DNA from 3 places in the Tatumella sp. UBA2305 genome. Region 3 is predicted to be linked to each of the others. Evidence: predicted binding sites of a transcription regulator. Region 3 holds the regulator's gene; each other region holds the start of a gene.
What was found. Region 3 encodes LexA, which represses DNA repair genes until DNA is damaged. Its sites were predicted from a motif close to TNCTGTATGTACATACAGNA; they were not measured.

Region 1 (10,186 bases), on a different contig from region 3:
AACTGTTGTCTGGATTTATTCATAAGGTTTGCTGTGAGCCTGGCAAGCGGAGGAAATGATTAATATCCCTTAATTTAATGCAGGAACTTTAGCATGACGGACAATAAAAAGGCGACAGATTCACTGTCGCCTTGTTTCACATCAAATTCTCAGCAAAAATTTACCACTCAGTACCTGCTAAACCATCCAGATACCGTTCAGCATCCAGTGCGGCCATACAGCCAGTGCCGGCAGAGGTAATCGCCTGACGATAAGTGTGGTCCATTACATCACCGGCAGCAAAAACCCCCGGGATGCTGGTCTGGGTTGCATTACCCTGCAGACCGGACTGAACAACAATATAGCCATTATTCAGTTCCAGTTGATCGGCAAAGATGGCAGTGTTTGGGCTATGTCCAATAGCTATAAATACCCCGGCGACATCAATCTGCTCAGGTTCTGACTGCCCGTCAGTAGATTGCAGGCGAGCACCCGTGACTCCCATGTCATCACCGGTGACAGCTTCCAGAGTCCGGTTGGTATGCAGAACGATGTTGCCGCTGGCGACTTTATCCATCAAACGGTTGATCAGGATTTTTTCGGCACGGAAACTGTCCCGACGGTGAATAAGGTGAACTTCAGAAGCAATGTTCGACAGATATAAAGCTTCTTCTACCGCAGTATTCCCGCCTCCAACGACCGCGACTTTTTGCTGACGGTAGAAAAAGCCGTCGCAGGTTGCACAGGCTGAAACACCTTTGCCTTTAAATTCTTCTTCCGAAGGCAGACCTATGTAGCGGGCGGAGGCACCGGTAGCAATAATTAACGCATCGGCAGTGTATTCACCGCTGTCACCTGTCAGACGGAAAGGGCGGTTTTTAAGATCCACAGTGTGGATATGATCAAACACGATTTCAGTATCAAATTTTACCGCATGTTCGTGCATCCGCTCCATCAACCCGGGACCGGTCAGATGCTCAGGATCACCCGGCCAGTTTTCGACTTCAGTGGTCGTCGTCAACTGTCCGCCTTTCTCAACTCCGGTAATCAGCACGGGCTTCAGGTTAGCCCGCGCAGCATACACGGCTGCGGTGTAACCTGCAGGCCCTGAACCCAGGATGAGTAATTTACTGTGTTTGGCCATGCTTTTTTCCTCAATAGAGAGTCTGCTGAAACATAATCTGCTGATTGTAGGCAAAGTGACGGGGGAAAAAAAGAGTTCCGGGCTCGGGATTACTTATTATTGTGAATGATAAAAGTAATCAGCCAGTGGCAGCACAGGTTTTATGTCCCAATGTCATGGGCTGGGAGGAAGAAAATGACTAAAAATAGCTTCCAAAAACCATTATTAAGAGACTGATACGGAATGATGTACTGAAATTAGATGTTTTACTTTGACAATCGCCTGTTGTTTTGCGAAAACATGGGGGTAAGCAAATAAACTTCAGTAAAACTGGGCCTGCATGAGCGCAGGGTCTGGTGACTGAATTATGAAACCTGAGCTGATTTTGGCAGCTTTCAGCGTGGACAGACAATGAAAGCTATTGAAAGCATCAATATACAGGTATTGCTTAAACATCACTCAGGTCCCGGATCAGTGACAGATTAAGGGGCAAGTAGTCTTAGGGAAGGAAAAAGAGAGACAATAATAATGACAGACAATAAGAAGCGTCCAGGCAAAGATCTTGATCGTATTGACAGGAATATTTTGAATGAGCTACAGAAAGATGGCCGGATTTCAAATGTTGAGCTTTCAAAACGTGTCGGATTATCACCCACACCTTGCCTTGAGCGGGTTCGGCGTCTTGAGCGTCAAGGATTCATCCTTGGTTACACAGCATTACTCAATCCACACTACCTGGATGCCTCATTACTGGTTTTCGTTGAGATAACTCTGAATCGCGGTGCTCCGGATGTGTTTGAACAATTCAACGCCGCCGTGCAAAAACTTGAGGAAACTCAGGAATGTCACCTGGTTTCCGGTGATTTTGACTATTTGTTGAAAACCCGTGTGCCAGACATGTCAGCTTACCGCAAATTGCTCGGTGAAACCTTGCTGCGTCTGCCCGGCGTTAATGACACCCGGACTTATGTGGTGATGGAAGAAGTGAAACAAAGTAACCGCCTGGTGATTAAAACGCGTTAAATCAGACAGGTGCAAAATCTTTAGCAATTAGGTACACTCCTGTAAATTCATACAGGGACAGTGCTAATACTGGTGCTGTTCCTCTCTTAAGTTGACAGGCACCTGGAGAGTTCTCTTGAGCCAGGAATACACAGAAGACAAAGAAGTAACTTTAACTCCGCTCAGTAGCGGGCGGCGGCTGCTGGAAGCGTTGCTGATTCTGGTGGCGCTTTTTGCTGTTTATCTTATGGTTTCCCTGGTCAGTTTTAATCCTTCTGACCCCAGCTGGTCTCAGACTGCCTGGCATGAACCTATCCACAACCTGGGTGGCAGCCCTGGTGCATGGCTGGCAGATACCCTGTTATTTATTTTCGGGGTGATGTCCTATGCTATTCCGGTGGTCATCATCGGGCTTTGCTGGATAACTTTCCGCCACCGTCATAACGACGATTATGTTGATTATTTTGCGATTGGCTTGCGGCTGATTGGTGTTCTGGCATTGGTGGTGACCACCTGCGGACTGGCAGCCATTAATGCTGACGATATCTGGTATTTTGCTTCCGGCGGTGTGATTGGCAGCCTGGTGAGCAGCGCCATGACACCCTATTTTAACCAGACGACAGGGACACTGGTGTTACTCTGTGTCTGGGCTGCCGGCATTACCCTCTATACTGGCTGGTCATGGCTGACGATTGCCGAGAAAATCGGTGGGGTAGTGATGTCGGTTCTCACCTTTGCCAGTAATCGTTCACGGGATGATAATCGCTGGGACGATGAGGATGAGGAAGAAGAATTCGAACCTGCGCCGGTCGCCAAAAAAAATAGAGCCCCGGCTTCAGCTGAGCTTGCTGCAGACAGCGAATCACATGATGCGTTAACCAATGCATCTCCGACAATAAATCCAGAGATGATGTCGCCGGATAAATCACCGGAAGCACCTCATTATGAATCTGACGATGAGGATAACGACCCTCTGTTCAGCGCCCGGCACTATCCACAAGACGATAATGATCCGTTGTTTAGCCGGAGACCCAGTCAGACAACGGATGATGCGAATGATCCCCTGTTCAGTCCTTCACAGTGGTCACAACCGGCAGAACCTGGCCGTTCCCCCGGAGCTGAAGTTCAGCCGGGTGCTTCCCATGCCCCGGTAAGTTCTCCGGCACCAGTGGCACCCCCGGCACCCCCGGTGAGCCAGGTACCAGATAATACAGTTGCCCGTCAGGCTTATACCGCACCCGCTGAGGATCGAACAGCCCGGGGAATTGAACCACCACGCTACCGTTTTGAAGTGCCTGAACAGGCTGTACCTGTTACACAGTCGCAGCCCTCAGTACAACAAAGCACACCTGCACAGCAATACGTGCCTTCTCCTGCACCGGCTTCCCCGGCTCCGGCAGCGCCGAACATTCCGGCTGCACCCGTGGCAGCAGCCGTTGCAGCGACCACACCCGTTGCAAAACCGGCCGGACAGTCGCCGTTTGCTGTTGCGGCCAGTATGGGAAAACTCTCTTCCCATAGTCCGGTATTTGATGCTCCGCGGGACAGTAGTAATCCCCAGGTGAAAAAAGGCATCGGTGGCCCGGAACTGCCCCGGCCCAATCCGGTTCGGTTACCTACCCGCAGGGAAATGGCGTCTTACGGCATCAAATTACCTTCTCAGCGTATGGCTGAAGAAAAGGCCCGCGAGGAACTACATAACGAAACCGGCGACGCATTCAGCGCGACTTACAGCGATGAAGAGCAGGCTGATATCGAACAGGCGGAGTTACGCCAGGCATTTGCAGCGCAGCAGACTCAGCGTTATGGTTTTTCCGAAAGCGAAGAATCTCACGATGATGAAGATGCGCTACAACAAGCCGCACTGGCCCGGCAGTTTGCTGAGCAACAGCAACAACGCTATCAGCCAGAACCCCGGCACCAAAAGACGACTCCGACCGCGGCCGAAACTTTTTCGGCATTTGACTTTTCACCCATGGAAGATTTAGTGGATGACGGTCCGGGTGAACCTCTGTTTACCATCGCTCCGGTTAACGAACATGACCCCCATGTTCAGCATCCCGAATATGATTCTCCGTCTGCAAGCTCAGCAGAGCCGTTTAATCAGTCACAGATAGCGCATCCGGACAGTCAGGGTAATCATACGTCACCGGCAGTGGCTCAGGCTGAACAACAAAGTCTGTTTCATCCGTTCCTGGTGCGGCATGAACAACCTTTGCAGAAGCCATCAACACCGTTACCTACGTTGGATTTGCTGACACCACCGCCTTCTGAAGAAGAGCCGGTAGATATGTTTGCCCTTGAACAAACCGGTAAACTGGTTGAGGCAAGACTCAGTGATTTCCGTGTTAAAGCGGAAGTTGTCGGGATTTCTCCGGGGCCGGTGATCACCCGGTTTGAACTGGATTTAGCGCCCGGGGTAAAAGCTGCCCGAATTTCTAACCTTTCCCGCGACCTCGCCCGCTCTTTATCGGCGGTGGCTGTGCGTATCGTTGAAGTCATCCCGGGCAAACCTTATGTAGGCCTTGAACTTCCTAACAAGCATCGTCAGACCGTTTATCTGCGTGAAGTGCTGGATTGTGCAAAGTTTCGCGATAATCCATCACCACTGGCGGTGGTGCTGGGTAAAGATATTGCCGGGCAACCGGTGGTAGCGGACCTCGCCAAAATGCCACACCTGTTAGTTGCGGGTACTACCGGTTCAGGTAAATCGGTCGGAGTTAATGCCATGATCATCAGTATGTTGTACAAAGCAACACCTGATGAAGTTCGGTTTATTATGATTGACCCTAAAATGCTTGAGCTGTCAGTCTATGAGGGTATTCCGCATCTGTTAACCGAAGTTGTTACCGACATGAAAGATGCAGCTAATGCATTGCGCTGGAGTGTCGGGGAGATGGAACGTCGTTATAAACTGATGTCAGCCTTAGGGGTTCGTAATCTGGCGGGTTACAACGAGAAAGTCGAACAGGCTGAAGCTATGGGTCGACCGATTCCTGATCCGTTCTGGAAGCCTGGTGACAGTATGGACACCACGCCGCCGGTACTGGAAAAGTTGCCTTATATTGTTGTGCTGGTAGATGAGTTTGCTGATCTGATGATGGCTGTTGGTAAAAAGGTAGAAGAACTGATTGCCCGTCTGGCTCAGAAAGCCCGTGCAGCAGGTATTCACCTTGTGCTGGCAACTCAGCGTCCATCGGTAGATGTGATTACGGGGCTGATTAAAGCGAATATTCCAACCCGTATTGCTTTCACTGTTTCCAGCAAAATTGATTCACGGACAATTCTGGATCAGGCTGGAGCAGAATCTCTGCTGGGAATGGGGGATATGCTGTATATGCCACCTAACTCTTCAATGCCAGTGCGTGTCCATGGTGCATTTGTCCGTGATCAGGAAGTACATGCTGTTGTTCAGGACTGGAAAGCACGTGGCAGGCCACAGTACATTGATAGTATTACTGCCGGTGATGACAGCGAAAGTGGTAACGGAGCTGCTGACAGTAGTGGTGAAGAGCTTGATCCATTGTTTGACCAGGCTGTGGCATTTGTGGTTGATAAACGCAGAGCATCGATTTCCGGGGTTCAGCGTCAGTTCCGTATTGGCTACAACCGCGCGGCAAGGATTATCGAACAAATGGAGGCCCAGGGAATTGTTTCTGAACCTGGCCATAATGGTAACCGTGAAGTTTTGTCACCTCCACCGCATGAAATGTAATTCACTGACATTTCAAGACTGAGATTTAATGGGCCGGAACTTTCCGGCCCATTGCTTATCTGATGCATCACCCCCATAGTAAAGGATAGTTTTCGGTTTTATCTCCTGTCGGAATCGGGTGACAGTGGCCAGGATAGTGATTGCCAGGTTGGTACAAATTAATAAGGAATGGTCTGAGATGAGAAAATATCTAATCGCTACAGGTGTATTGGGCTTAATGATGTCTGCCAGCGTGATGGCTGATGCCACGGCCGGATTGCAGGCACGGCTCAACAAAGTCAGCAGTTTTCATGCAGCATTTAGTCAGAAAGTCACCGATGGTTCAGGTAATAATGTACAGGATGGCCAGGGCGAATTATGGGTTAAACGTCCCAGTTTATTTAACTGGCACATGACGGCACCTGATGAGAGTACTATTGTCTCTGATGGTAAAACTTTATGGTTTTACAACCCGTTTGTTCAGCAGGTCACCGCCAGTTGGTTAAAAAATGCAACCAGCAATACACCCTTTATGCTGATTGCACGTAACCAGTCCTCTGACTGGAAGAACTATAATGTGAGTCAGCAGGGCGATACTTTTGAACTCACGCCTAAGAGTAATGGCGGGAATCTGAAACAATTTACTATCAATGTGACGCCTGATGGCACCATCCGCCAGTTTAGCGCAGTTGAACAAGATGGCCAGCGGACCAGCTATCAGTTAACTTCACAACAAAACGGGGCAATCAGCCCGGACAAGTTTAAATTTACCCCGCCAAAAGGCGTTACCCTGGACGATCAACGTCAGTGAGGTAACTGTGAATACACTTTCTCTGGATTTCTCTGCTAATGAATTTCAGCCACTGGCCGCGCGAATGCGGCCTGTGACACTGGCAGAATATGGTGGTCAGCAACATTTACTGGCAGCAGGTAAACCTTTGCCACGGGCTATCGAGGCCGGACATCTGCATTCGATGATTCTGTGGGGACCTCCGGGAACAGGAAAAACTACGCTGGCAGAAATTATTGCCCGATATGCCGACGCCAGCGTGGAGCGGATTTCGGCGGTAACTTCGGGGGTTAAAGAGATCCGCGAAGCCATAGAGAGAGCCAGGCAAAGCCGGCAGGCAGGGCGCCGGACAATTTTATTTGTCGATGAAGTGCACCGTTTTAATAAGAGCCAGCAGGATGCATTTCTGCCTCATATTGAAGACGGAACTATCACTTTCATCGGTGCAACGACCGAAAATCCCTCTTTTGAACTGAATTCAGCGCTACTTTCCCGTGCGCGGGTCTATTTACTGAAATCACTGACTCCGGACGATATCGAAAAAATTATCAGCCAGGCAATGGCTGATAAAGATCGTGGCCTGGGGGGCCAGAATATAGTTTTGCCCGATGAGACCCGGAGAATGATAGCCGAATTAGTCAATGGCGATGCACGCAGGGCTCTGAATACTGTTGAAATGATGGCTGATATGGCGGAGGCAGATGCGCAGGGCCAACGGCGTTTAACCCCAGCCCTGTTAACCGAGGTGGTCGGAGAACGTGCGGCCAGATTTGATAACAAAGGCGATCGTTTTTATGATCTGATTTCGGCCCTGCACAAATCAGTACGCGGATCGGCGCCTGATGCTGCACTGTACTGGTATGCCAGAATCATTACCGCCGGTGGTGATCCTCTGTATGTTGCCAGACGCCTTTTGGCTATCGCTTCCGAGGATGTAGGCAATGCCGATCCCCGTGGGATGCAGGTTGCCCTGGCGGCATGGGATTGTTTTACCCGGGTAGGTCCTGCTGAAGGTGAGAGGGCGATTGCTCAGGCAATTGTATATCTGGCATGCGCACCAAAAAGTAACGCGGTGTATGCTGCATTTAATGCAGCTATGCGCGCAGCCAGAGAATTTCCTGACTATGACGTTCCGGAACATTTGCGCAATGCCCCGACTAAATTAATGAAAGAAATGGGTCTGGGTAAAGAGTACCGCTACGCGCACAATGAACCCAATGCTTATGCAGCTGGTGAGAATTACTTTCCGCCTGAAATGGCAGATTCGCACTTTTATTCACCAGTTGAACGGGGTCTGGAAACTAAAATTGCAGAAAAGCTGGCATGGCTGGCTGAACAGGATCAAAATAGCCCGACAAAACGCTACCGCTGATAAAAACATTACGGTAAGGTGAGTCGTAAAATTTCGTATTGTGGTTTTTCCCGACGAAAATTCAATTCATTAACTCATACACAGGATAAGCATGCTCGATCCCAATCTGCTGCGTAATGAGCCAGACGCAGTTGCAGAAAAACTGGCACGCCGGGGATTTACTCTGGATGTTGAAATGCTGCGTTCTCTGGAAGAACGTCGTAAAGTGTTGCAGGTAGAAACTGAAAACCTTCAGGCTGAACGCAATTCACGATCCAAATCCATCGGTCAGGCCAAAGCGCGTGGGGAAGATATCGAGCCATTGCGTAAGGAAGTGAATGATCTGGGTGAACGTCTGGATGCAGCAAAAGCTGAACTGGATGTATTGCAGGCCGAAATCCGCGACTTCTCACTGGCCCTGCCTAATTTACCTGCAGACGATGTTCCTTTGGGGAAAGATGACAGTGATAACCTTGAAGTCAGCCGATGGGGTGAGCCAACAGTCTTCAGTTTTGAAGTGCGCGACCATGTCGATCTTGGCGAAATGGCAGGTGGGATGGATTTCGCTTCTGCGGTTAAACTGACAGGTTCAAGGTTTGTCGTTATGCAAGGGCAGATTGCTCGTATGCATCGCGCTCTGAGCCAGTTTATGCTTGATTTACATACCAGCCAGCATGGGTATACAGAAATGTATGTGCCTTATCTGGTTAATCACGATTCACTGTTTGGAACAGGGCAGTTACCAAAATTTGGTAATGACCTGTTCCATACCCGTCCTCTGGAAGAAGAAGCGGACAGCAGTAATTATGCTCTGATTCCCACGGCGGAAGTCCCGCTGACGAATCTGGTGCGTGACGAAATTATTGATGAAGATACATTACCCATCAAAATGACCGCACATACACCTTGTTTCCGTGCTGAGGCTGGTTCTTACGGACGTGACACCCGTGGCCTGATTCGTATGCACCAGTTTGATAAAGTCGAAATGGTACAGGTGGTTGCTCCTGAAGATTCCATGCAGGCGCTTGAAGAACTGACCGGGCATGCCGAAAAAGTGCTTCAGTTGCTGAACTTACCATATCGTAAGATGCTGTTATGCACCGGTGATATGGGATTTGGGGCCAGTAAGACCTATGATCTCGAGGTCTGGCTCCCGGCTCAGAACACTTATCGTGAAATTTCATCCTGTTCAAATACTATGGATTTTCAGGCTCGTCGTATGCAGGCCCGTTGCCGTAGTAAATCGGATAAAAAGACCCGTTTGTTGCATACACTGAATGGCTCGGGTCTGGCCGTGGGACGTACCCTGGTTGCAGTACTGGAAAATTACCAGCAGGCTGACGGACGTATTCGGGTTCCTGATGTCCTGCGCCCGTATATGAATAATATTGAGTTCATCGGTTAATCAGAAAGATTCTGAAAGACAAAATGCCGGCAATTTGCTGGCATTTTTTTGTGCCCGATAAAGCCAGTAATCTGCAGCAGGAAACCGGCCATCAGTAAGTCAGAAGCCTTGACTGCGAACCCCGGGATTAAATTGACAGTATTTCTTTACCCCGGGCTGACATCATGCTTTCCTGAACCAGTAATGATACAGCAATAAAATATATAGCTGCCTGATTAAACCGGTCTGAAATAAATATTTAAGCTGTATTTAGTAGTGATTTATGTGGCCAAAAAATAGCCATGAGGAATTAGCGAATTATCAGCTGAAATATCCATCCAGATGGCTAATTATGATTATAATAATCCGTGGATGTTTTAGTTACCATTTATATGTATATTTTATGATCTATAAGTGGTAATTTAATCACATTAACAAAACATTTGCATTACAATGTGGTTTGTTTTTTAATCTCGCGTGTAGGTGTCAATGCAAATCCTCATTAAATTAGTAATTTATTTAACCTTATTTCAGTGAAATACTCTGATTATTTCTTAAGTAAAAAAAGGGGTTGCCCTATCAATTCCTAAATATCTCTAAAAATATTATATCGTTTTTATTGGCGTGTTTTATTCGTTTTGTACTGAATATCAGTTATTGTGTAGTTTTTTATGCTTATTTTTTTATTTTTTTTGGTGTATAGCTTCGCCGCTTTATCGATTGAAAGTTATACATAAGTACAAATATTGGTTTTTTACTTTTGGCAGGTATAATGCTGCCGCATTGCGAATCATCCGGATTTCCATTATTTTTGAAAGAATAAAGAAGTCACAGATAAGATTCATAACGCATTATAAATTCAG
Region 2 (10,186 bases), on a different contig from region 3:
GCCACCTGGTCGGGGGTTCATCCGACGAAGGTCGGAAGAAAAGTTCACTCCAACAGGTTAAACAGGGCCGGCTGCACAACGGCCATCCTGATGGCCCCGGTCAGGCGTGACAGCTCTTCAGGGGTGATAATATAGGGTGGCATCAGATAAATAAGCCGGCCAAAAGGCCGTATCCATACCCCTTGCCTGACAAAAAATTGCTGAATTTCTGCCATTTTTACCGGGTAATGACACTCAACTACCCCAATCGCGCCCAGTACCCGAATATTGGCAACCAGAGGGCAGTCACCCAGTGGCATTAATTGTTCTTTCAGTTGCTGTTCAATATGGCTGACCTGCTGCTGCCAGTGACCTTCTTCCAGCAGGGCCAGGCTTTCACAAGCCACAGCACAGGCCAGTGGATTGCCCATAAAGGTCGGACCATGCATAAAACAGCCTGCAGGACTGCGGCTAATTTTATCGGCGACTTTCCCTGTGGTCAGGGTGGCTGAAAGCGTCAACGTACCGCCGGTCAGACCTTTACCTACACACATAATATCCGGTGATATACCGGCATGTTCACAGGCGAACAACCGGCCGGTGCGCCCAAAGCCGGTGGCTATCTCATCTGCGATCATCAGGACCCCGTACTGATCACATAATTCTCTGACTTTTCGCAGGTAGTCCGGATGATAAAAGCGCATGCCGCCCGCTCCCTGAACTATGGGTTCCAGAATGACAGCGGCCAGTTGCTGATGGTGTACTGCCAGCATTTGTTGCATTTCAGCAATATCACTTTCCTGCCAGGGGTCATAAAATCCGGTCGCCGGGGCTGAAACAAACAGATGCTCAGGCAGGTAGCCTTTCCAGAGGGCATGCATGGAATTATCAGGATCACAGACAGACATAGCAGCAAAAGTATCTCCGTGATAACCGTGGCGGACTGTCAGGAATTTATTGCGTGGGAGTGTATCCCCACTGTAATACTGGACAGCCATTTTCATTGCCACTTCAACCGCCACCGATCCTGAATCGGCCAGGAATACCTTTTCCAGACCCGCCGGGGCCATAGACACCAGCTTACGGCATAATGCTACCGCCGCAGGATGGGTAATCCCGCCAAACATCACATGTGACATCTGTTCCATTTGTTCGGTCAGTGCACGGTTCAGTCTCGGATGGTTGTAGCCGTGGATAGCTGCCCACCATGAAGACATGCCTTCGGTTAGCCTGCGACCATCTGCCAGTGTCAGGGTACATTGGTGCGCTGAAATTACCGGATAACAGGGTAAAGGATCGATCATCGAGGTATAAGGGTGCCAGATATGCTGACGGTCAAATGCGAGATCTTCGGCTGTAAACATTGTCTTGTAAACCAAATTAAAAAGATTTAGTTTACAAGTATACGTATAACAGTCGCATTTGTTAATTATTCGGAGCATGTCATGTCTCAACGCTGGACGCTTTCCCGGGCCGGGGCCTTATTTGAAAAGCCGTTACTGGAACTCCTTTTTGAAGCTCAGCAGGTTCATCGCCGTCATTTTGATCCGCGTAAAGTGCAGGTCAGTACACTATTATCCATCAAAACCGGGGCCTGTCCGGAAGACTGTAAATATTGTCCACAGAGTGCCCGTTATAAAACCGGACTGGAATCCGAACGGCTGATGGAAGTTGAGGAAGTGCTGGCCTCGGCGCGCAAGGCCCGACAGGCAGGTTCCGGGCGTTTTTGTATGGGGGCAGCGTGGAAGAATCCACATGACCGTGATATGCCTTACCTCGAAAAGATGGTTGCCGGGGTAAAAGCGATGGGAATGGAAACCTGTATGACTCTTGGAACGCTCACTGCAACACAGGCTGAGAGGCTGGCGAAAGCCGGGCTGGATTTTTACAATCACAACCTCGATACATCTCCTGAATTTTACGGCAGCATTGTGACTACCCGTACCTATCAGGAACGGCTTGATACGTTAGGTGCGGTCAGGGAGGCCGGGATGAAAATCTGTTCCGGAGGGATCGTCGGGCTGGGTGAAACTGTCACTGACCGTGCCGGATTGCTGGTTCAACTGGCTAATCTGCCGGTTCCACCGGAAAGTGTGCCTATCAATATGTTGGTAAAAGTGAAAGGAACGCCACTGGCCGATAATGAGGATGTTGATCCGTTTGATTTCATCCGGACTATTGCTGTTGCACGTATCATGATGCCAGCGTCCTACGTACGTCTTTCTGCCGGACGGGAGCAGATGAATGAGCAAACCCAGGCCATGTGTTTTATGGCAGGGGCTAATTCCATTTTCTATGGCTGTAAATTACTCACCACAACCAATCCTGAAGAAGACAATGATTTACGACTGTTCCGGAAACTGGGTCTGAATCCGGAGCAAAATTATACCGAACAAGGTGATAATGGTCGTGAGCAGGAGTTACAGCAGGCGTTACAGGAAAGTGATACTGCATTGTTCTATAACGCGGCTCTGTAATGAGCTGGCAACAGAGAATCGAGGAATCCCTCGACGTTCAGAGAAGTAAAGGGCTATGGCGTCAGATGCAACCGGTGATGACCTGTGCTCAGGGGATGTTGTGGGATGAACACCGGCAGTATATTCACTTTTCTTCTAACGATTATCTCGGGCTCAACCGGCATCCACAGATTATTGAGGCATGGCAGCAGGGATTAAACCGGTGGGGTGCCGGTGCTGGCGCCTCCGGTCACGTCACCGGCTACTCACCGGCCCATCAGCAACTGGAACAGGTATTGGCTGACTGGCTGGGTTATGGAGAGGCCCTGTTATTCAGTAGTGGGTTTGCCGCCAATCAGTCGCTGATTTTCGCTCTGACCGGGCAACATGACCGTGTACTGGCGGATAAGCTAATGCATGCTTCGTTGCTAGAGGCCGCCTCACTCACTCCTGCCACCCTGTGCCGGTTTCAGCACAATAGTCCTGGCAGTTTGCAGCGGCTGTTAGCCCGGTCCTGTGACGGTGAAACACTGATCGTTACCGAAGGTATCTTCAGTATGGATGGTGATAGTGCCCCTCTGACAGAGCTTCGCCAGCTTGCTGATCAGTCAGAAAGCTGGCTGGTCGTGGATGACGCTCACGGCATCGGCGTTTCCGGACCAGAAGGCCGCGGCAGCTGTCATCAGCAAAACATAATGGCAGATATTCAGATAGTGACCTTTGGTAAAGCATTGGGGGTGGCAGGCGCCGCAATATTGTGTTCGAAACCGGTCGCGGATTATCTTCGTCAGACCGCACGCCATTTGATTTATAGCACAGCAATGCCTCCGGCTCAGGCTGACGCTATCCGTACCGCAATCACGCTGGTGCGTCAGGGCGATGAATTACGTGAACAGTTACGGCAGAATATTGCGTTTTTCTGTCGTCAGGTGAGTGGACTTAGCTGGGATCTTTTACCGTCGGACAGTGCGATTCAGCCGCTGATCATCGGTGATAACCATCTGGCACTTCAGTTGTCGGCAGAACTGCGCCAACGCGGATTCTGGATTAATGCTATCCGGCCACCGACAGTACCGGCAGGCAGCGCCAGGTTGCGTATTACGCTATCTGCTACCCATCAGAAACATCAGATAGAACAACTGGCGGAGCAGTTATATGCGCTGGGAAGCTGAACATCACCCGCCTGTACCTGTCAATAAACCGGCCATTGGCCGGGCGTTCGGCCGCGCGGCAAAGCACTATGAACAATATGCGACTTTGCAGCAAATGACCGGAGATCGCTTACTGACCCTCTCTGACCTGCCTGCAAATGGCCAGGTGTTGGATGCGGGTTGCGGGAGTGGGCGATTCAGCCGTTATTTTTCCGGTCGGGGTTACCAGGTGACTGCGCTGGATATCTCAGCAGAGATGCTGCGAACCGCCCGGGATCGTGACCCGAAATCCTGCTATCTGCAGGCCGATATTGATGCGCTACCCGTCCGCAGACAAAGTTTCGATATTATCTGGAGCAATCTGGCACTGCAGTGGAGTGCTGACCTGAGAAAAGCGTTAGGTCAGCTCCGACTGGCAGTCAATCCCGGAGGCTCACTGAGGTTTTCTACGGTGGTTGCCGGCTCGCTGCCGGAAGTTAATCAGGCCTGGCAAGCGGTAGACAATACAGAACATGTTAACCGGTTTCTGTCGGCCGGTCAGATTGCCCGTGCGGCAGAGGGGTATGGCATACGGCTGTACCATGAACAGATTACGCTCCGGTTCCCGACTGTCAGAGCAGCGTTGTGGTCGTTAAAAGGGGTAGGGGCCAGTCATTTGCATCAGCGGGATGAGGGATTACCACTGACCCGACAACGCCTCGCATTGCTGGACACCGGATGGCCGAAAGACTCTCAAGGTTACCGGCTGAGTTATCAGATAGTGTATGGAGTATCAGAATGAAGAATTGCTGGTTTATCACCGGAACCGACACTGAAGCAGGTAAATCGGTTGCCACCTCGGCTTTATTACAGGCGGCAACAGGCCAGGGCTGGCGTGCTGCAGGTTATAAGCCGGTAGCCTCCGGCGCTGAGCGTACCCCGCAGGGGTTGCGTAACAGTGATGGTTTACTGTTACAACGCTCTGGATTAGCAGGACTCAGTTACAGTGAAGTCAATCCGTTGGTCTTCGAGGAGGCGACATCTCCTCATATTGTCAGTGCCGCAGAAAACCGGCCAATTACGCAGCAGGCAATGTCTGCAGGGTTGCGTCATCTGGAACAGAAAGCAGACTGGATTGTGGTAGAAGGGGCGGGAGGCTGGTTTACCCCTCTGGCCGACGAGTTGCTGTTTTCCGACTGGGTAATCTCGGAACAGTTACCGGTTATCCTGGTCGTTGGCATGAAACTGGGGTGCATTAACCACGCGTTATTGACGGCTAATGCGGTTCAGTCAGCAGGACTCAAGCTTGCTGGCTGGATTGCTAACTGTGTACAGCCCCCACAATATCGTCATCAGCCTTATCTGCAAACACTGATCCAACGGCTACCGGCCCCCTTGCTCGGTGAAATCCCACAGTTAAGCGGTGAACAGCAATTTGCTTCCTGCGGGAAATACGTTGATTTACCCGTGGTTGTCAGCTGACCGTCATCCATTTGTTAATTATACCTTCATCCAGTTGATTGACCCGGCCATTCGCCACATTGCGTCCCCGGTGGAGTAACAGAAAATAGTCGGCAACACGACGGATGAAGGATACCCGCTGTTCGAGTAACAATATGGTCATTCCGTATTCATGATTCAGGCAGCGCAGCAGATTGCCCATATCTTCTTCCAGCCACGGCGACATTCCCCCGGTGGGCTCATCCAGGATAAGCAACTTAGGTTCCAGAACCAGAGCTCTGGCCAGTGCCAGTTGTTGCTGCTGATCCAGCGCCAGATCACCACTGCGTTGATGACGTAAATCATACAGATGAGGGAAAAGGTCAAAAATCATTTGTGGTATGGCATGAGGAGGTGTGCTTTTGGCGGCTTTCAGAGCAATGACCAGATTATCTTCGACACTCATTTGTGAAAATATTTGTCGACCCTGAGGAACATAACCGATGCCCATTCTGGCGCGTAGTTCTGAAGGTTGCTGTTTTAAATCTTTGGGTGGGGAATTCTTCTCCTGCCAGGTAATCGTGCCACTATTCACCGGCAGATAGCCCATAATACAGTTCACCAGGGTCGTTTTCCCCATCCCCGGCTGGCCCAGCACAGCAGTGCAGGTGCCGGGCATCAGGTCCAAATCTACATCCCAAAGAATATGATTTTGACCATAAAACTGATTGATTGCACGTAAACTCAGCATCTGTTGCACTCCTCTGTGTGGGTAACGCCAGGCCAATGAGCGAATGTCGTGTGACTTCGCGCCATCTCTCCTTCAGGCGACAGCTTTAGAATGAATAAAGCAATTATCAGGCCAGTAATGAAATAATTGGTTTTGAGCGCAGGGAATAGCATCAGGTTTGTGATATGAATCTCATTTCGTTGTGACAGGTGAGAGGAACGAACCGGGATTGCACTTTGCAGGTGCTCACTGGAAAGTTTTACGGTGCATTTTGACCTGGAAAAAGGCAAAAAATCTGAAGAGGGCTACTTGATTACAGTTAAATATAACGAAAAAAGTGAGAGTGACAACAAATTGAAAAACGCAGAAGTTTCGCAAAAAAAAAGCTGAAAAAATTTTTTTTGGGGCTGCCCGGGAGGGGATGGGTAATTTATTCACAGCTGATGCCGTCAGGGTTAAAATCACTTATCCACCATTCCTGTGGATAACTATGTGCATTAGCAGCTTAAAACAGAGCTGACCCAAGGAAATATGCGGCCTGGCAACAGGCTGGCTGTAAATCGGGCTCCTGATAATAATTCTAACTTTTCAAATAGTTAATTAAAATCAACCCTGAGCAGTTTGAACCAGAGTATTCTAAGGATAATTTGTTACATTAACTTGACAAACAGAACGACAGCTGAGTTGGCGGTGGATAACCTGCGGGGCAGAAAATTATCGCCCGTGACTGAAAATTAATTCGTATAGAATTCCGTTACTCACGGTATTCGTCGGGGGGGAACTGTGTGCATATCCAGTGTTCAGGCTGGCATATTTTGAGGTAGTGAGTAAACTAGTCAGCCCGCCCGAAAAAAAAGCGACAGGTGACCAAACGATGAGCAAGGCTTTCAAACTTCACTCCGAATTTAAACCGTCAGGTGACCAGCCAGAGGCTATCCGGCGGCTGGAAGAAGGTCTGGAAGACGGGCTGGTACACCAGACATTGCTTGGGGTTACCGGTTCAGGAAAGACATTTACGATTGCTAACGTCATTGCTGACCTTAACCGGCCAACTATGGTATTGGCTCCGAATAAAACACTGGCAGCTCAGCTCTATGGTGAGATGAAAGCCTTTTTTCCTGACAATGCTGTCGAATATTTCGTCTCTTACTACGATTATTATCAGCCGGAAGCCTATGTTCCCAGTTCAGATACCTTTATAGAGAAAGATGCGTCGGTCAATGAACATATCGAGCAAATGCGATTGTCGGCGACTAAAGCACTGCTGGAACGTCGCGATGTTATCGTGGTGGCTTCGGTATCGGCAATCTATGGTTTAGGCGATCCTGACCTGTATCTGAAAATGATGTTGCATCTAAGCCGTGGGATGATTATTGATCAACGCAGTATTTTACGACGGCTGGCTGAACTGCAATATACCCGTAATGATCAGGCATTCCAGCGCGGTACTTTCCGGGTACGAGGCGAGGTTATCGATATTTTTCCTGCGGAGTCCGATGAAATTGCTCTGCGGGTGGAGTTGTTTGATGATGAGGTAGAGCGGCTGTCGATTTTTGACCCCTTGACGGGGCAGGTAGCGCAAACAGTGCCACGTTATACCGTCTATCCTAAAACACACTATGTCACACCGCGTGAGCGAATTATCCAGTCGATGGAAGAAATCAAGGTTGAACTGGCTGAGCGTCGTCGGGTATTGCTGGAAAATAATAAATTGCTCGAAGAGCAGCGTATTGCACAGCGGACCCAATTTGACCTGGAGATGATGAATGAGCTCGGTTACTGCTCAGGCATTGAAAACTATTCCCGTTATCTGTCCGGGCGTGGTCCGGGAGAGCCACCTCCGACGTTATTTGATTATCTGCCGGCAGACGGTTTACTGGTTGTGGACGAATCCCACGTCACTATCCCACAAATTGGCGGGATGTATCGCGGTGATCGGGCCCGCAAAGAAAATCTGGTGGAATACGGTTTTCGCCTCCCCTCTGCGCTCGATAACCGTCCTCTGAAATTTGAAGAGTTTGAGGCTCTGGTCCCACAGACTATCTATGTTTCGGCGACTCCCGGGGCCTATGAACTCGAAAAATCCGGTGATGAGGTTATCGATCAGGTGGTACGACCTACCGGATTGCTTGACCCGATCATTGAAGTCCGGCCGGTAGCGACACAGGTGGATGACCTGCTGTCGGAGATACGCCAGCGAGCTGAAATTAATGAACGAGTTCTTGTCACTACGCTAACCAAACGTATGGCTGAAGATCTGACAGAATACCTGGAGGAGCATGGAGAACGGGTACGTTATCTGCACTCTGATATCGACACGGTGGAAAGAATGGAAATCATCCGTGATTTGCGGCTGGGAGAGTTCGATGTGCTGGTGGGGATTAACCTGTTGAGGGAAGGGCTGGATATGCCAGAGGTTTCACTGGTCGCTATTCTGGATGCGGATAAAGAAGGTTTTTTACGTTCAGAACGTTCGCTGATTCAGACCATTGGGCGTGCTGCGCGTAATATTAACGGTAAAGCTATTCTCTACGGAGACCGTATAACGCCATCAATGGCACGGGCTATAGAAGAAACCGAACGGCGCAGAGAGAAACAACAGGCCTGGAATACTGCTCAGGGAATTGTGCCGACACGGCTCAACAAGAAAGTCACTGATATTCTGGAGCTGGGGCAGGGCATTGCCCGGACCAAAGGTAAATCTCATGATAAACGTCAGAGTTCCGGACGTGCGGCGGAGAACAGTGGTCAGTATGCGGCACTGACTCCACAGGCCATGCAGAAGAAAATTACCGAGCTGGAAGCCCGGATGAATAAACATGCGATGGATCTTGAGTTTGAGGAAGCAGCACGGGTCCGTGATGAATTGCACGAAATCCGTGCCCTGTTCATTGCGGCTTCCTGATATTAACCCAGACTCTGAACGGCCTGTTCCAGGGCAATATGTAACAAGTGGCGATCATGACGGTATTTAATATCTCCGGCTTCGAGCGGACGTTGAATCACATGACGCCCTTCAAGGTGACTGATATCGGCCGCCGGGCTGACAACAACGGCATCAATGACACGGCGGCCTATCACTTGTTCGATGTACTGCAATTTATCACTCACGCTCAGTGAACCTGCCGGGCTTTTCTCTTTACCCAGATTACCAATAAAAATCATTTTTGCCGGAGTACGGCGCAGTGCTGTTGCCATCTGTTCCATTAACAGCACTGGCATCAGACTGGTATAAAAACTGCCAGGACCTATCAGAATTAAATCAGCTTCGGCAACCGCCTGCAGGGCTTCGCGGGTTGGCGAGACATCAGGAAATAATTCAAGCGTAGCAGGAATCTCACTCATGGCATCAATGGCCGTTTCACCGTAAACGGCATGTCCCTGAGGGTCGGTAGCCACCAGATCCACTGGCTGCTCAGACATGGGGATCAGAAAAGCGTCCACTTTCAGCACATTACGGATCAAATTAATGGCCTCCAGTGGCCTGACACTAAGATTATCCAGAGCTTTTAGCATCAGATTACCCAGATTATGCCCTGCCAGCTCACCCTGCCCGCTAAAGCGGTATTCAAACATTGCGGAGGCAATGCCGGGCTCGGTAATCAGCTGGTTAAGGCAATTGCGCATGTCGCCCCAGGCGATACCTCCTTCGGAACGACGAATTCTGCCAGTAGAGCCCCCATTATCCGTGGTAGTGACAACGCCGGTTAAACGTGAACCCAGAGCGGATAGTGAAGACATGACACGTCCTAAACCGTGTCCTCCGCCGATGGCTACTACGCGGTCTAAATCTGCCAGTGTACGATTCATAAATCTCCTTTTAATGGCGGCTATCCTGTCAGAATAATACGGATATATAACAGCAAACTGTCCGGAGACCTATTCTCGCTGATTGATTGACTGTTTTACAGCGGATTAATCTGCAGGTATCAGTGAACATTTAAAGCGGAGCAACGCTGACAACATGGCTTCTTCAGGTGTTTCGCGCTAGAATTCAGACACACGATTATCTGTACTGATAATTTACACGCCAAGCCCCTCGGACCTGTGTTATTGCTGATAATATGGCTGACGGGCCGCAGTTTTTACTGCCAGGGTGTGGGAAGAAATGACCACATCTCCCGACTTCGGAAAGGTGTTCCTGTGTCTCAGTTAATTGATACGTTTGACCGGCGTTTTTACTATCTGCGCCTGTCTGTTACAGATGTGTGTAATTTCCGCTGTACTTACTGCCTGCCGGACGGTTACCGGCCAAACAGTGTCCGCAATAAAGGCTTTTTATCACTGGATGAAATCCGGAGGGTAACCCGTGCATTTGCAGCAGCCGGTACTGAGAAAATTCGCATCACCGGTGGCGAGCCCTCCATGCGTCGTGATTTTACCGATATTATCGCCGCCGTCCGGGAAAACTCAGGGTTACGAAAAATTGCCACCACGACCAATGGTTACCG
Region 3 (10,186 bases):
GAGCATAATGGCCAGTACCGCGAAGTTTTGCAGATAGCCCGGTAGCCAGACTCTGCGTAACGCAATTCCGGTAACCCAGCCGGCAATTGCGCCAATGGCCAAACCTACCCCAACCGTTTTACCCAGGGTCATAAACAGATGAGTGTAGGACTCTGACTTCTGGTGCAATACGATAAATTCAAAGACCAGCAGCGTGAAGATAGCCCCGACCGGGTCAATAATTATCCCTTCCCAGCGCAGGACCTGGTTGATGGCATTTTTCGGGCGCACGACCCGCATCAGGGGAGCAATCACCGTTGGGCCGGTCACCACAGTGACGGCACCCACCAGTGCTGACAAACCCGCTGGCAGATGTAACAAAAACAGGCAGGCAAGGCTAATCACCAGGAAGGTAATCAACATTCCGATGCTGACCAGGTTACGCACGACTCCGCCAAGACCGCGAATTTCTTCAAAACGCAGGGTAAGCGCACCTTCGAACAAGATTATTGCTACAGATAGTGATACCAAAGGGAACAGTAAATTTCCAAATAACAGGTCCGGTTGTAAAACGTGAGTCACAGGTCCGAGCAAAATACCGAAAACTAACAACGGTAAAATGGCCGGTAAACGCAGCAACCATGCCAGCCACTGGGCAGCCAGCGAACTGATGCCAATAATGACTAATAATATCGGGGCCGATAACGCCATAAATTTTTTTCCTTTCAACAGCAAGAGTCGTCATACTGAGTCTAATTTTACGCCAGGGTGGCCGCTGACTTCAGCCACGTCGGGGGTAATTGTTTAATCATAGCTTCACTTTGTGGCAATGTATGACTGCGGTCAGCATATCCTGAAGTGAATTTATGCTGAAGCCAGATTCACAGTTCATTAATCAATAAGAGTGTTGTTATGAAAAATATTAATCCGACACAAACTGATGCATGGAAGGCGCTACAACAGCATTTCTCCACTATGAAAGATGTGAGCATTGCTGAACACTTCGCTCAGGAACCTCAACGATTCTCCAAATTCTCCGCCACTTTCGATGATCAAATTCTCATCGATTATTCTAAAAACCGTATCAATGCCGAAACTCTGGAGAAACTGCTGGCACTGGCAAAAGAAACCGATCTGAGTGGATCGATTGCCTCGATGTTCTCTGGTGAGAAGATCAACCGTACCGAAGATCGCGCGGTGTTGCATGTTGCATTACGTAACCGTAGTAATACCCCGATCCTTGTGGATGGCAAAGATGTCATGCCGGAAGTTAATGCGGTGCTGGAGAAGATGAAAAGCTTCTCTGAACGTATTATCAGTGGGGAATGGAAAGGCTATACCGGCAAACCTATTACTGATGTTGTTAATATCGGCATCGGTGGTTCAGACTTAGGGCCGTATATGGTCACAGAAGCTCTGCGTCCCTATAAAAACCACCTGAATATGCATTTCGTTTCCAATGTCGACGGCACTCATATTGCTGAAACATTGCGGGATCTGAGCCCGGAAACCACTCTGTTCCTGGTGGCTTCAAAAACCTTCACTACCCAGGAAACCATGACCAACGCCCACAGCGCCCGCGACTGGTTCCTGGCCAGTGCCGGTGATGAAAAGTACGTTGCCAGCCATTTTGCGGCCCTGTCGACCAATGCGAAAGCGGTATCCGAATTTGGTATTGATACCGACAACATGTTTGAATTCTGGGACTGGGTGGGCGGTCGCTACTCATTATGGTCAGCGATTGGCCTGTCAATTATTCTGTCGGTAGGTTTTGAGAATTTTGAGCAGTTGCTGAGTGGTGCCCACGCCATGGACCAGCACTTTGCCAATACACCGGCAGAAAAAAACCTGCCAGTGCTGCTGGCACTGATTGGTATCTGGTATAACAACTTCTACGGTACAGAAACAGAAGCCATTCTGCCTTACGACCAGTATATGCACCGTTTCGCAGCTTATTTCCAGCAAGGTAATATGGAGTCTAACGGTAAATATGTTGACCGTACCGGCAATGCTGTCGATTATCAGACCGGACCGATTATCTGGGGTGAACCTGGCACGAACGGTCAGCATGCGTTCTACCAACTGATTCATCAGGGCACCAAAATTATCCCTTGTGATTTTATTGCCCCAGCCATCACTCATAATGCACTCAGCGATCATCACCCGAAACTACTGTCTAACTTCTTTGCTCAGACCGAAGCTTTGGCGTTTGGTAAATCACGTGAAGTGGTAGAGAAAGAGTTTACTGACGCAGGTAAAACTGCCGCTGAAGTCGCACACATTGTGCCGTTCAAAGTGTTTGAAGGTAATCGCCCCACTAACTCAATCCTGCTGCGTGAGATAACGCCTTTCTCACTGGGTGCATTGATTGCTCTGTATGAGCATAAAATCTTCACCCAGGGTTCAATTCTTAACATCTTCACGTTTGATCAGTGGGGGGTTGAACTCGGCAAACAACTGGCTAACCGGATCCTGCCTGAACTGGGTGGTGATGAAAAAGTCAGCAGCCATGACAGTTCTACTAATGGTCTGATTAACCGTTATAAAGAATGGCGTTAACATCTAATTAACGGTTTAAAAACAAAGCGGCAGCAGTGCCGCTTTTTTTTATGTCCTCGTCAAAGGAATACTGCAAGCCGTACCGGGATACGCTATTGTGCGGATCGACAGTTTGGTAGTTTTTGCAGGTTTATTTTTTTGGGGGGCTGTATGTCAACATCAGAAAATGCAGATAAGAGTTCGCTGGGCGGGATTATCGCTTCAGTTTTACAGTGGATACTCAATATCGGCCTGATTGCGCTGGCAATCATTTTAGTCATCTTTCTCGGTAAAGAAACGCTGCATCTGGCTAACGTGTTGTTTCATACCGGAGAAGAATCTTCATCCTATTTGCTGATAGAAGGGATTGTCATTTACTTCCTGTATTTTGAGTTCATTGCTCTGATTGTGAAGTATTTTCAGTCCGGATTTCATTTCCCGCTGCGCTATTTTATCTATATTGGTGTGACGGCGATCATCCGTTTAATTATTGTTGACCATAAAAACCCTTTTGATACGTTATGCTACTCCGCTGCGCTGCTGATTCTGGTTGGGACCCTGTGGCTGGCGAACTCTAAACGACTGAAAAGAGAATAGTCAGCCCTTCGAATTCAGATTATGCAGACTCACCGAAGCTTTATGCACAGAAGATCCTGCTTAGCAGTTGTGAGTCTGCTATAGTGCCGCAGTGAAATACTCTGTAGCGCTGTCAGCAGTAGCCGTAGCGACAATAACTGATTTTCCGGGAACCCGAATGTCTGTACAGGAACTTCTCAAACTTTACCAGCTTCAATGGCTGCCACCGGGCACGCCGGAGTTGCCCCCCCGGGCCAGAAGCTGGCTGTTTGAGGAAGGTTCGATGACGGTCAGGCTGGAGTCATATTGCCAGTCGTTGACTGTTGATGTGCTGCGGGAAGGATTTATCGACAGTCAGTTATTACTGCCGCATGAAGCAGAGGTCTCCGGATTTGACCACGAACAGCGTTACTGGCTGCGTGAAGTCGTTCTCAGCGGCGATAACAGTCCGTGGCTGATGGGGCGAACTGTTCTGCCGGAATCTACTCTGACAGGCCGGGAGGTTGCACTAACCTCGCTCGGGGAGTCTCCGTTAGGTCGTTACTTATTTTCTTCGCCGTTACTAAGTCGTGATTTTATTCATCCCGGAAAAAATGATGATTTATGGGGCAGATATTCACTACTTCGTCTTTCAGGAAAGCCCCTGATGTTAACCGAGATTTTTCTACCGTCATCTCCCCTGTATCAGGATGGAGTTAAAGGATGACAGGAACTGTGCAGAACACTATAAAAGTAACCAAATTCCAGGCGTACCAGCGTCTGATGCGTATCGACAACCCTATCGGGACTCTGTTGTTATTGTGGCCGACCCTCTGGGCGCTATGGCTGGCCGGGCTGACATTACCACCGTTGTCTGTGCTGGTAGTGTTTGTACTAGGCGTTATCGTGATGCGTGCTGCCGGTTGTGTCATCAATGATTATGCTGACAGAAATGTTGATGGTCATGTGAAACGGACCAAACTACGTCCATTACCCGCCGGACTGGTCACGGAAAAAGAAGCAAAAATATTATTTATCAGTCTGGTGCTGATAGCCTTTTTGCTGGTGCTGACCATGGGCAGTAAAACCGTATTGTTATCTGTCGGGGGAATACTGCTGGCCAGTGCGTATCCGTTTATGAAACGCTATACGCATCTGCCACAGGTAGTGTTGGGGGCCGCATTCGGCTGGGCTATTCCTATGGCGTGGATGGCAGTGAGTGGGTACTTACCTTTAGCCTGCTGGCTGGTATTTCTGGCCAATGTCTGCTGGACAGTGGCGTATGATACACTGTACGCGATGGTGGATCGCGATGATGACCTGAAGATTGGTGTCAAATCGACGGCAATTCTGTTTGGCCGGCATGACAAACTGATTATTGGTCTGTTGCAGATAGCTACCCTGGTGCTGCTGGTGATTGTCGGCCGCTTACTGGGACTGAATGGCTGGTTTTATCTTTCGCTGGTAGTGGCTGCTGGTTTGTTTGTCTATCAGCAGCGTCTGGCTGCAGGCCGCGACAGAGATGCCTGCTTCCAGGCTTTTCTGAATAATAATCATGTCGGGCTGGTCATTTTTGGCGGTATCGCTCTGAGTACTTTGCCGTTTATTAATCTGATGTAGCCAGCCGGTACAGGCGAAAAAAGAGCGCTCCTGTCACGGGGCGCCCTTTTTACTGGCAGCAGAATAACCGGCAGTTATTCGCTATCGCTGGCAATGCCATTTTCGATGGTCTGACGGACATCACTGGTGGTCAGGTCCAACAGAATTTTACGCATCATCCCGGTTTTTTCCTGGTCAGCATCATCTTTATCGCTGATATAGCCTTCGTCTCGCAAAGTAAGTACTAACCCGGTAAATACCGCCTTATCGAAAAACTCCGGGGCATTGATTCCGTGAAGTACTGACAGTCGCTGTGCCAGCGTCCGGCTCTCTTTTTCCAGCGTTCCCCGGTTCATCGATGGTTTGGCATTCAGAATGCCAAAGGTAATCGCATAGCGTTGCAATGTCTCCCTGACACCGGCAGCCAGCAGTCCCAGTACCCGGGCGTTTTCCGGAACGACAGAGAAGTGATCATTGTGGCGGGAAATCAGTTGCTGACTGACCAGCTCATCGCACAGACTGTCAATGACCTCCGGCAATTCTACGATTTCCCAACGCAGAAATAACTCACTCTTCAGCATCGGATAAATCAGCGTGACCTGATGCAGTAAAGCCTCTCTGCTAAGTGTTGTATGCTGCTGAATAATCGCGGCAATCAGAGAAGGCATCACCAGCAGATGCAGAATATTATTCCGGTAATAGGTCATCAATACTGCCTGTTCTTTCGGCAGGATGATCATCTCACCAATGTTGTCGTGTTCGATAGTGAATTTATTCATGCTCATGGCATGCTCGATTAATGCCTGAGCACTCATCTCAGGAACCGTGGTGCCGCTGGTATAAGGCACGTTCCGCAATAACCGGGTGTAACATTCCAGCTGCTCAAGCAGTTGTTCACGGGTCAGTGAACGTTGCGGTGAGGCCAGCAGCGCGGTTACACACAGATTCATGGCGTTAGCGGCGCCAGCATTGTTAATCCGTACCATCACCTGGCGGGCAATGTCATTGACGACCGGGGTCATCCATGCCGGACGTTGGGGGTCTATCGGGTCGATGGCTTCGCGCCATTCCGGAACGTTATTGTTCAGGTAGTTAACCAGCGGCAGTGGTTCGCCGAAGTTAACATAGCCCTGCCCGAGGTTACGAAGCTTGCGCAATCCGCGCAACATCTGCCACAGGCTCTCTTTCTCTTTGGTCGCCCCGCGCAACTCTTTGGCATAAGTCGCCACTTCCATCACGTGTTCGTAACCAATGTAGATGGGCACTAACGTGATGGGTCGGTTTCCACCGCGCAGCATCGCCTGCAGGGTCATGGTCAGGGTACCCGTTTTCGGCTCAAGTAACCGTCCGGTACGGGAACGACCGCCTTCAACAAAGTACTCTACCGAATAACCACGGCTGAACAATTCACCGAGGTATTCACGAAATACCGTGGAGTAGAGTTTGTTACCTTTAAAGGTCCGACGGATAAAGAAGGCACCCAGATGACGGAATACAGGTCCGGCCGGCCAAAAGTTCAGGTTAATCCCGGCGGCAATATGCGGGGGCACCAACCCCTGATGATAAAGTACATAGGAGAGCAGCAGATAATCCATATGGCTGCGATGACAGGGAACATAGACCAGTTCATGGCCATCCTGGGCCAACTGACGAATACGTTCGCCGCCGCTGACGTTAATCCCTTTATATAACCGGCTCCAGAGCCAGCCCATCACGCGATCGGTAATGCGGATAGCTTCATAGGTGAAATCGGCGGCAATCTCTTCCATCATGGCCACGGCATTCTTTTGGGCCATATCGTAGGAAATCTTCTTACTGCGAGCCTCGTCCTCCACGGCCTTGGCAATAGCTTTCGATTGTAGCAGCTTATTGAACAGATCCTGACGAGCAGGAAGCCGCGGACCCACGGCGGCCAGCCGTTGGCGGGCAAAATGGATGTGGGCCACCCGGGATAACTTATGGGCAATGGACTGATCAGTCCCATGTTCATCGGCCATCTGCCGCAGAGAAACTTTTGGCGAGAAGCGCACAAAACTATCCCGGCCAAGCCACAGGATAGCGAAGAATTTCTGTACCCCGTTCAGCTCGCGCAGTAACGGGGTATTTTCTCCCTGGGTCTCTTTACCCGGAGCACGACCGAACATCACCGATACCGGAACCAGCTGAACATCCAGTGCCGGATTATTGCGGTGCAGATCCAGGTAATCATGGAATATTTTGACGGTTTCCTGATTCGGAGTGAAATAGGGCAGTAACCGTGGTCCGTCATGGATAAACACATGACGTGGCAGGAAATGGCCATCTATTTCAACGGGCAGCAATGGATCAGGCAGGTCATGCTTCAGGCACTGCTCCCGCATCGCCATGAGATCGGCTTTGGAATCGTACGGAAATACATAGATAATAGGACGTGTGGGATCCAGACCCAGTTCAGAGACAGGATCTCCCGGTATCACCTTGCTTTTCACCAGCAAAGATAATGGAAAACTCAGTAATTTATAATAAAGTTTACGCCAACCTGACATAGACAAATCTGTAGCCTCTTATGTTAGCAAAGCGGCGCAAGCATACCAGAAACTGCAAAGAATATCTGTGAGGATGCAAGTAAACATGTCTGAGATTGACGGAAATTTTATTCTGAAAAGGAGTAACCCCTGATGGCGGGTGCAACAGGAGGATGGCGACGGGTCATTAAAGCTGCAGGCTACTCGTGGCAGGGATTGCGCGCAGCATGGCAACATGAAGCTGCCTTCCGACAGGAAACTGTGCTCGCGATTATGGCGGTGATTATTGCTGCCTGTCTGAAAGTGGATACGGTCTCGCGTATTTTGCTGATTGGGTCAGTGGTACTGGTGATTATCGTCGAAATTCTCAACAGTGCTATTGAGGCGGTGGTCGACCGTTTTGGCCCGGAACTTCATCCGTTGTCCGGCCGCGCGAAGGATATGGGGTCAGCGGCAGTATTTATCGCTTTACTGCTGGCGGCCTTTGTCTGGATTTCTGTGCTATGGCAGTGGTGGTGAACGGTGGAATAGTCACCGACAGTTGTTTGTTTTATGACGGTTTTTAGTTTTCATTTCCCAAATACCTGTATATACTCACAGCGACTGTATAAACAACCAGGGGGCGGGATGAAAGCATTAACCAGCAGGCAGCAGCAGGTCTATGACCTGATTCGCGACCATATTCACCAGACAGGGATGCCACCGACTCGTGCTGAAATTGCTTCCCGGCTGGGATTCCGCTCTCCAAATGCTGCCGAAGAGCATCTGAAAGCTCTGGCCCGTAAGGGGGTCATTGAGATTGTTTCAGGCGCTTCACGGGGGATCCGACTGCTGATGGAAGAAGAGACAGCAGAAGGATTACCGCTGATTGGCCGTGTCGCCGCCGGCGAGCCATTGTTAGCTGAGCAGCATATCGAAAGCCATTTTCAGGTTGACCCGGCCCTGTTTAAGCCGGCGGCTGATTTTCTGCTGAGAGTCAGCGGCACTTCGATGAAAGACATTGGTATCATGGATGGCGATCTGCTGGCTGTCCATAAGACTCAGGATGTTCGAAACGGCCAGGTCGTGGTCGCCAGAATTGACGATGAAGTGACGGTTAAACGCTGGAAAAAACAGGGGAACACGGTACATCTTCTGCCGGAAAACAGTGAGTTTTCACCGATTGTGGTCGATGTCCGCGAGCAAAACCTGACAGTAGAAGGCCTCGCCGTGGGTGTTATCCGCAATGGTGAATGGCTGTAAACTGCCCTGATCTGTTCCGGCTTCTGGCCGGTATTGTAATCACGGCAATACGGGGGCGTTCTGAAGCAACGACCCCCGTGCCCGAAAGGTTAAGGCCAGCCTGCCTTAATCAGCATTCTGTAAAATAACCTCTCCCCATTGCCGTATACAGCCGCAGGATAGTCCATGTCTTTTTTTAACCGCACCGATAAACAACTCTGGCGACTGGCGCTGCCGATGATCCTGTCTAATATCTCCGTGCCGTTACTGGGACTGGTCGATACTGCGGTGATTGGCCATCTGAACAGTGCGATTTATCTGGGCGGGGTAGCTGTAGCAACCACGATTACCAGTTTTCTGTTTATGTTATTGCTTTTCCTGCGAATGAGTACCACCGGGCTGACGGCCCAGGCGTGGGGTGGAAAAAATAATCCGGCACTGGTTCGGGCACTGGTGCAGCCGATGATTGTCAGCCTGCTGGCAGGTCTGTTGTTTTTATTGTTTCGGCAACCGCTTAGTCATCTCGCCACCCTGGTAATTGGCGGCGACCCTGCCATCCTGTATCAGGCCCGTGAGTTTATTGATGTCCGCTGGCTGAGTGCACCGGCAACATTTGCTAATCTGGTCATTCTGGGCTGGTTGCTTGGGGTTCAGTATGCCAGAGCACCGGTCATTCTGTTGGTCGCCGGTAATCTGGTGAATATTATTCTGGAGCTACTGCTGGTACTGCATCTGCACATGGGGGTACGGGGCGCAGCCGGAGCCACTGTGATAGCCGAATATGTAACATTGCTGACCGGGATGGTGCTGGTATGGCGTGTACTGGCCCGGCAGGGAATTGATCCGCGCTCACTGCCGGGAGCCTGGCGGGGAGATATCAAACGAGTGCTGGGGCTGAACCGCGATATTTTACTGCGCTCATTGTTGCTGCAACTCTGTTTCGCCTCGCTGACTATGACAGGGGCCAGGCTGGGGGGCGATATTGTGGCGGTGAATGCTTTACTAATGATGTTTCTGTCGTTTACCTCCTATGCTCTCGATGGGTTTGCTTATGCGGTGGAGGCGGTCTCCGGTGAGGCCTATGGTGCGCGGCAAGCAGGGCGGTTACCTGAAGTCTGGCATGCTTCCTGTCGGCAGGCTGGCATCGTAGCGGTGGCATTTTCACTGATTTATGCCCTTGCAGGCCCCTGGATTATCGATATGCTGACCTCCTTACCCTCATTGCGCCAACTGGCCGACCATTACCTGATCTGGCAGATCATTCTCCCCCTTGCAGGCGTAGGGTGTTATCTGCTGGACGGATTATTTGTTGGTGCTACCCGGGGGAAAGAGATGCGTAACAGTATGGCGGTGGCTGCTGCAGGTTTCGGTCTGACCCTGTGTACGGTTCCCTGGCTGGGAAACCACGGGGTATGGCTGGCGTTATGTGTATTTATGTTACTGCGCGGAATTACGTTGTGGAGACGCTGGAATTATCATCAGCGTCATCAGAGCTGGTTTACTCCCTGACACCTTCCGGCACATGCCTATCGTCCGGGACGAATTTTCGTCTCAATAGTATGATCATGCTGGCAATGATCCTGGCTCTCACAGGCAGCAATTTCTGCACATTTTTCGCATAAACCATGCACTTCAATGACGGTATGACGCAGCGTAAAACACGCCAGTTTGGCCTGGGTGCCAATCAGTTTTTCAACACCTTCTGCATGCCGTTCACTGACAGAAGCGCAATGATCGCAAATCAGCATCACTGAAGTATGAGAAGGATGTTCAAAATGCGGGCAGACAAC

Region 1: the regulator LexA is predicted to act here: its motif matches at 2,163-2,182, upstream of B3Z23_RS04635 (DNA translocase FtsK 4TM domain-containing protein).
Region 2: the regulator LexA is predicted to act here: its motif matches at 6,515-6,534, upstream of uvrB (excinuclease ABC subunit UvrB).

The regions. Positions count from the first base shown of each region.
Region 1 is NZ_DDVT01000011.1:86,495-96,680, reverse strand. Features, by position in the region: gene cydD (heme ABC transporter permease/ATP-binding protein CydD) at 1-23, opposite strand, end outside; gene trxB (thioredoxin-disulfide reductase) at 161-1,123, opposite strand; gene lrp (leucine-responsive transcriptional regulator Lrp) at 1,631-2,125, shown strand; gene B3Z23_RS04635 (DNA translocase FtsK 4TM domain-containing protein) at 2,241-5,819, shown strand; gene lolA (outer membrane lipoprotein chaperone LolA) at 5,998-6,609, shown strand; gene B3Z23_RS04625 (replication-associated recombination protein A) at 6,617-7,960, shown strand; gene serS (serine--tRNA ligase) at 8,052-9,344, shown strand.
Region 2 is NZ_DDVT01000011.1:160,613-170,798, reverse strand. Features, by position in the region: gene bioA (adenosylmethionine--8-amino-7-oxononanoate transaminase) at 45-1,343, opposite strand; gene bioB (biotin synthase BioB) at 1,425-2,456, shown strand; gene bioF (8-amino-7-oxononanoate synthase) at 2,456-3,607, shown strand; gene bioC (malonyl-ACP O-methyltransferase BioC) at 3,591-4,367, shown strand; gene bioD (dethiobiotin synthase) at 4,364-5,047, shown strand; gene B3Z23_RS04960 (ATP-binding cassette domain-containing protein) at 5,040-5,756, opposite strand; gene uvrB (excinuclease ABC subunit UvrB) at 6,610-8,640, shown strand; gene B3Z23_RS04950 (gluconeogenesis factor YvcK family protein) at 8,643-9,545, opposite strand; molybdenum cofactor riboswitch at 9,752-9,889, shown strand; gene moaA (GTP 3',8-cyclase MoaA) at 9,879-10,186, shown strand, end outside.
Region 3 is NZ_DDVT01000013.1:17,595-27,780, reverse strand. Features, by position in the region: gene B3Z23_RS05855 (cation:proton antiporter) at 1-690, opposite strand, end outside; gene pgi (glucose-6-phosphate isomerase) at 892-2,538, shown strand; gene psiE (phosphate-starvation-inducible protein PsiE) at 2,689-3,114, shown strand; gene ubiC (chorismate lyase) at 3,272-3,799, shown strand; gene ubiA (4-hydroxybenzoate octaprenyltransferase) at 3,796-4,692, shown strand; gene plsB (glycerol-3-phosphate 1-O-acyltransferase PlsB) at 4,767-7,196, opposite strand; gene B3Z23_RS05825 (diacylglycerol kinase) at 7,329-7,694, shown strand; gene lexA (transcriptional repressor LexA) at 7,803-8,417, shown strand; gene dinF (MATE family efflux transporter DinF) at 8,583-9,905, shown strand; gene zur (zinc uptake transcriptional repressor Zur) at 9,923-10,186, opposite strand, start outside.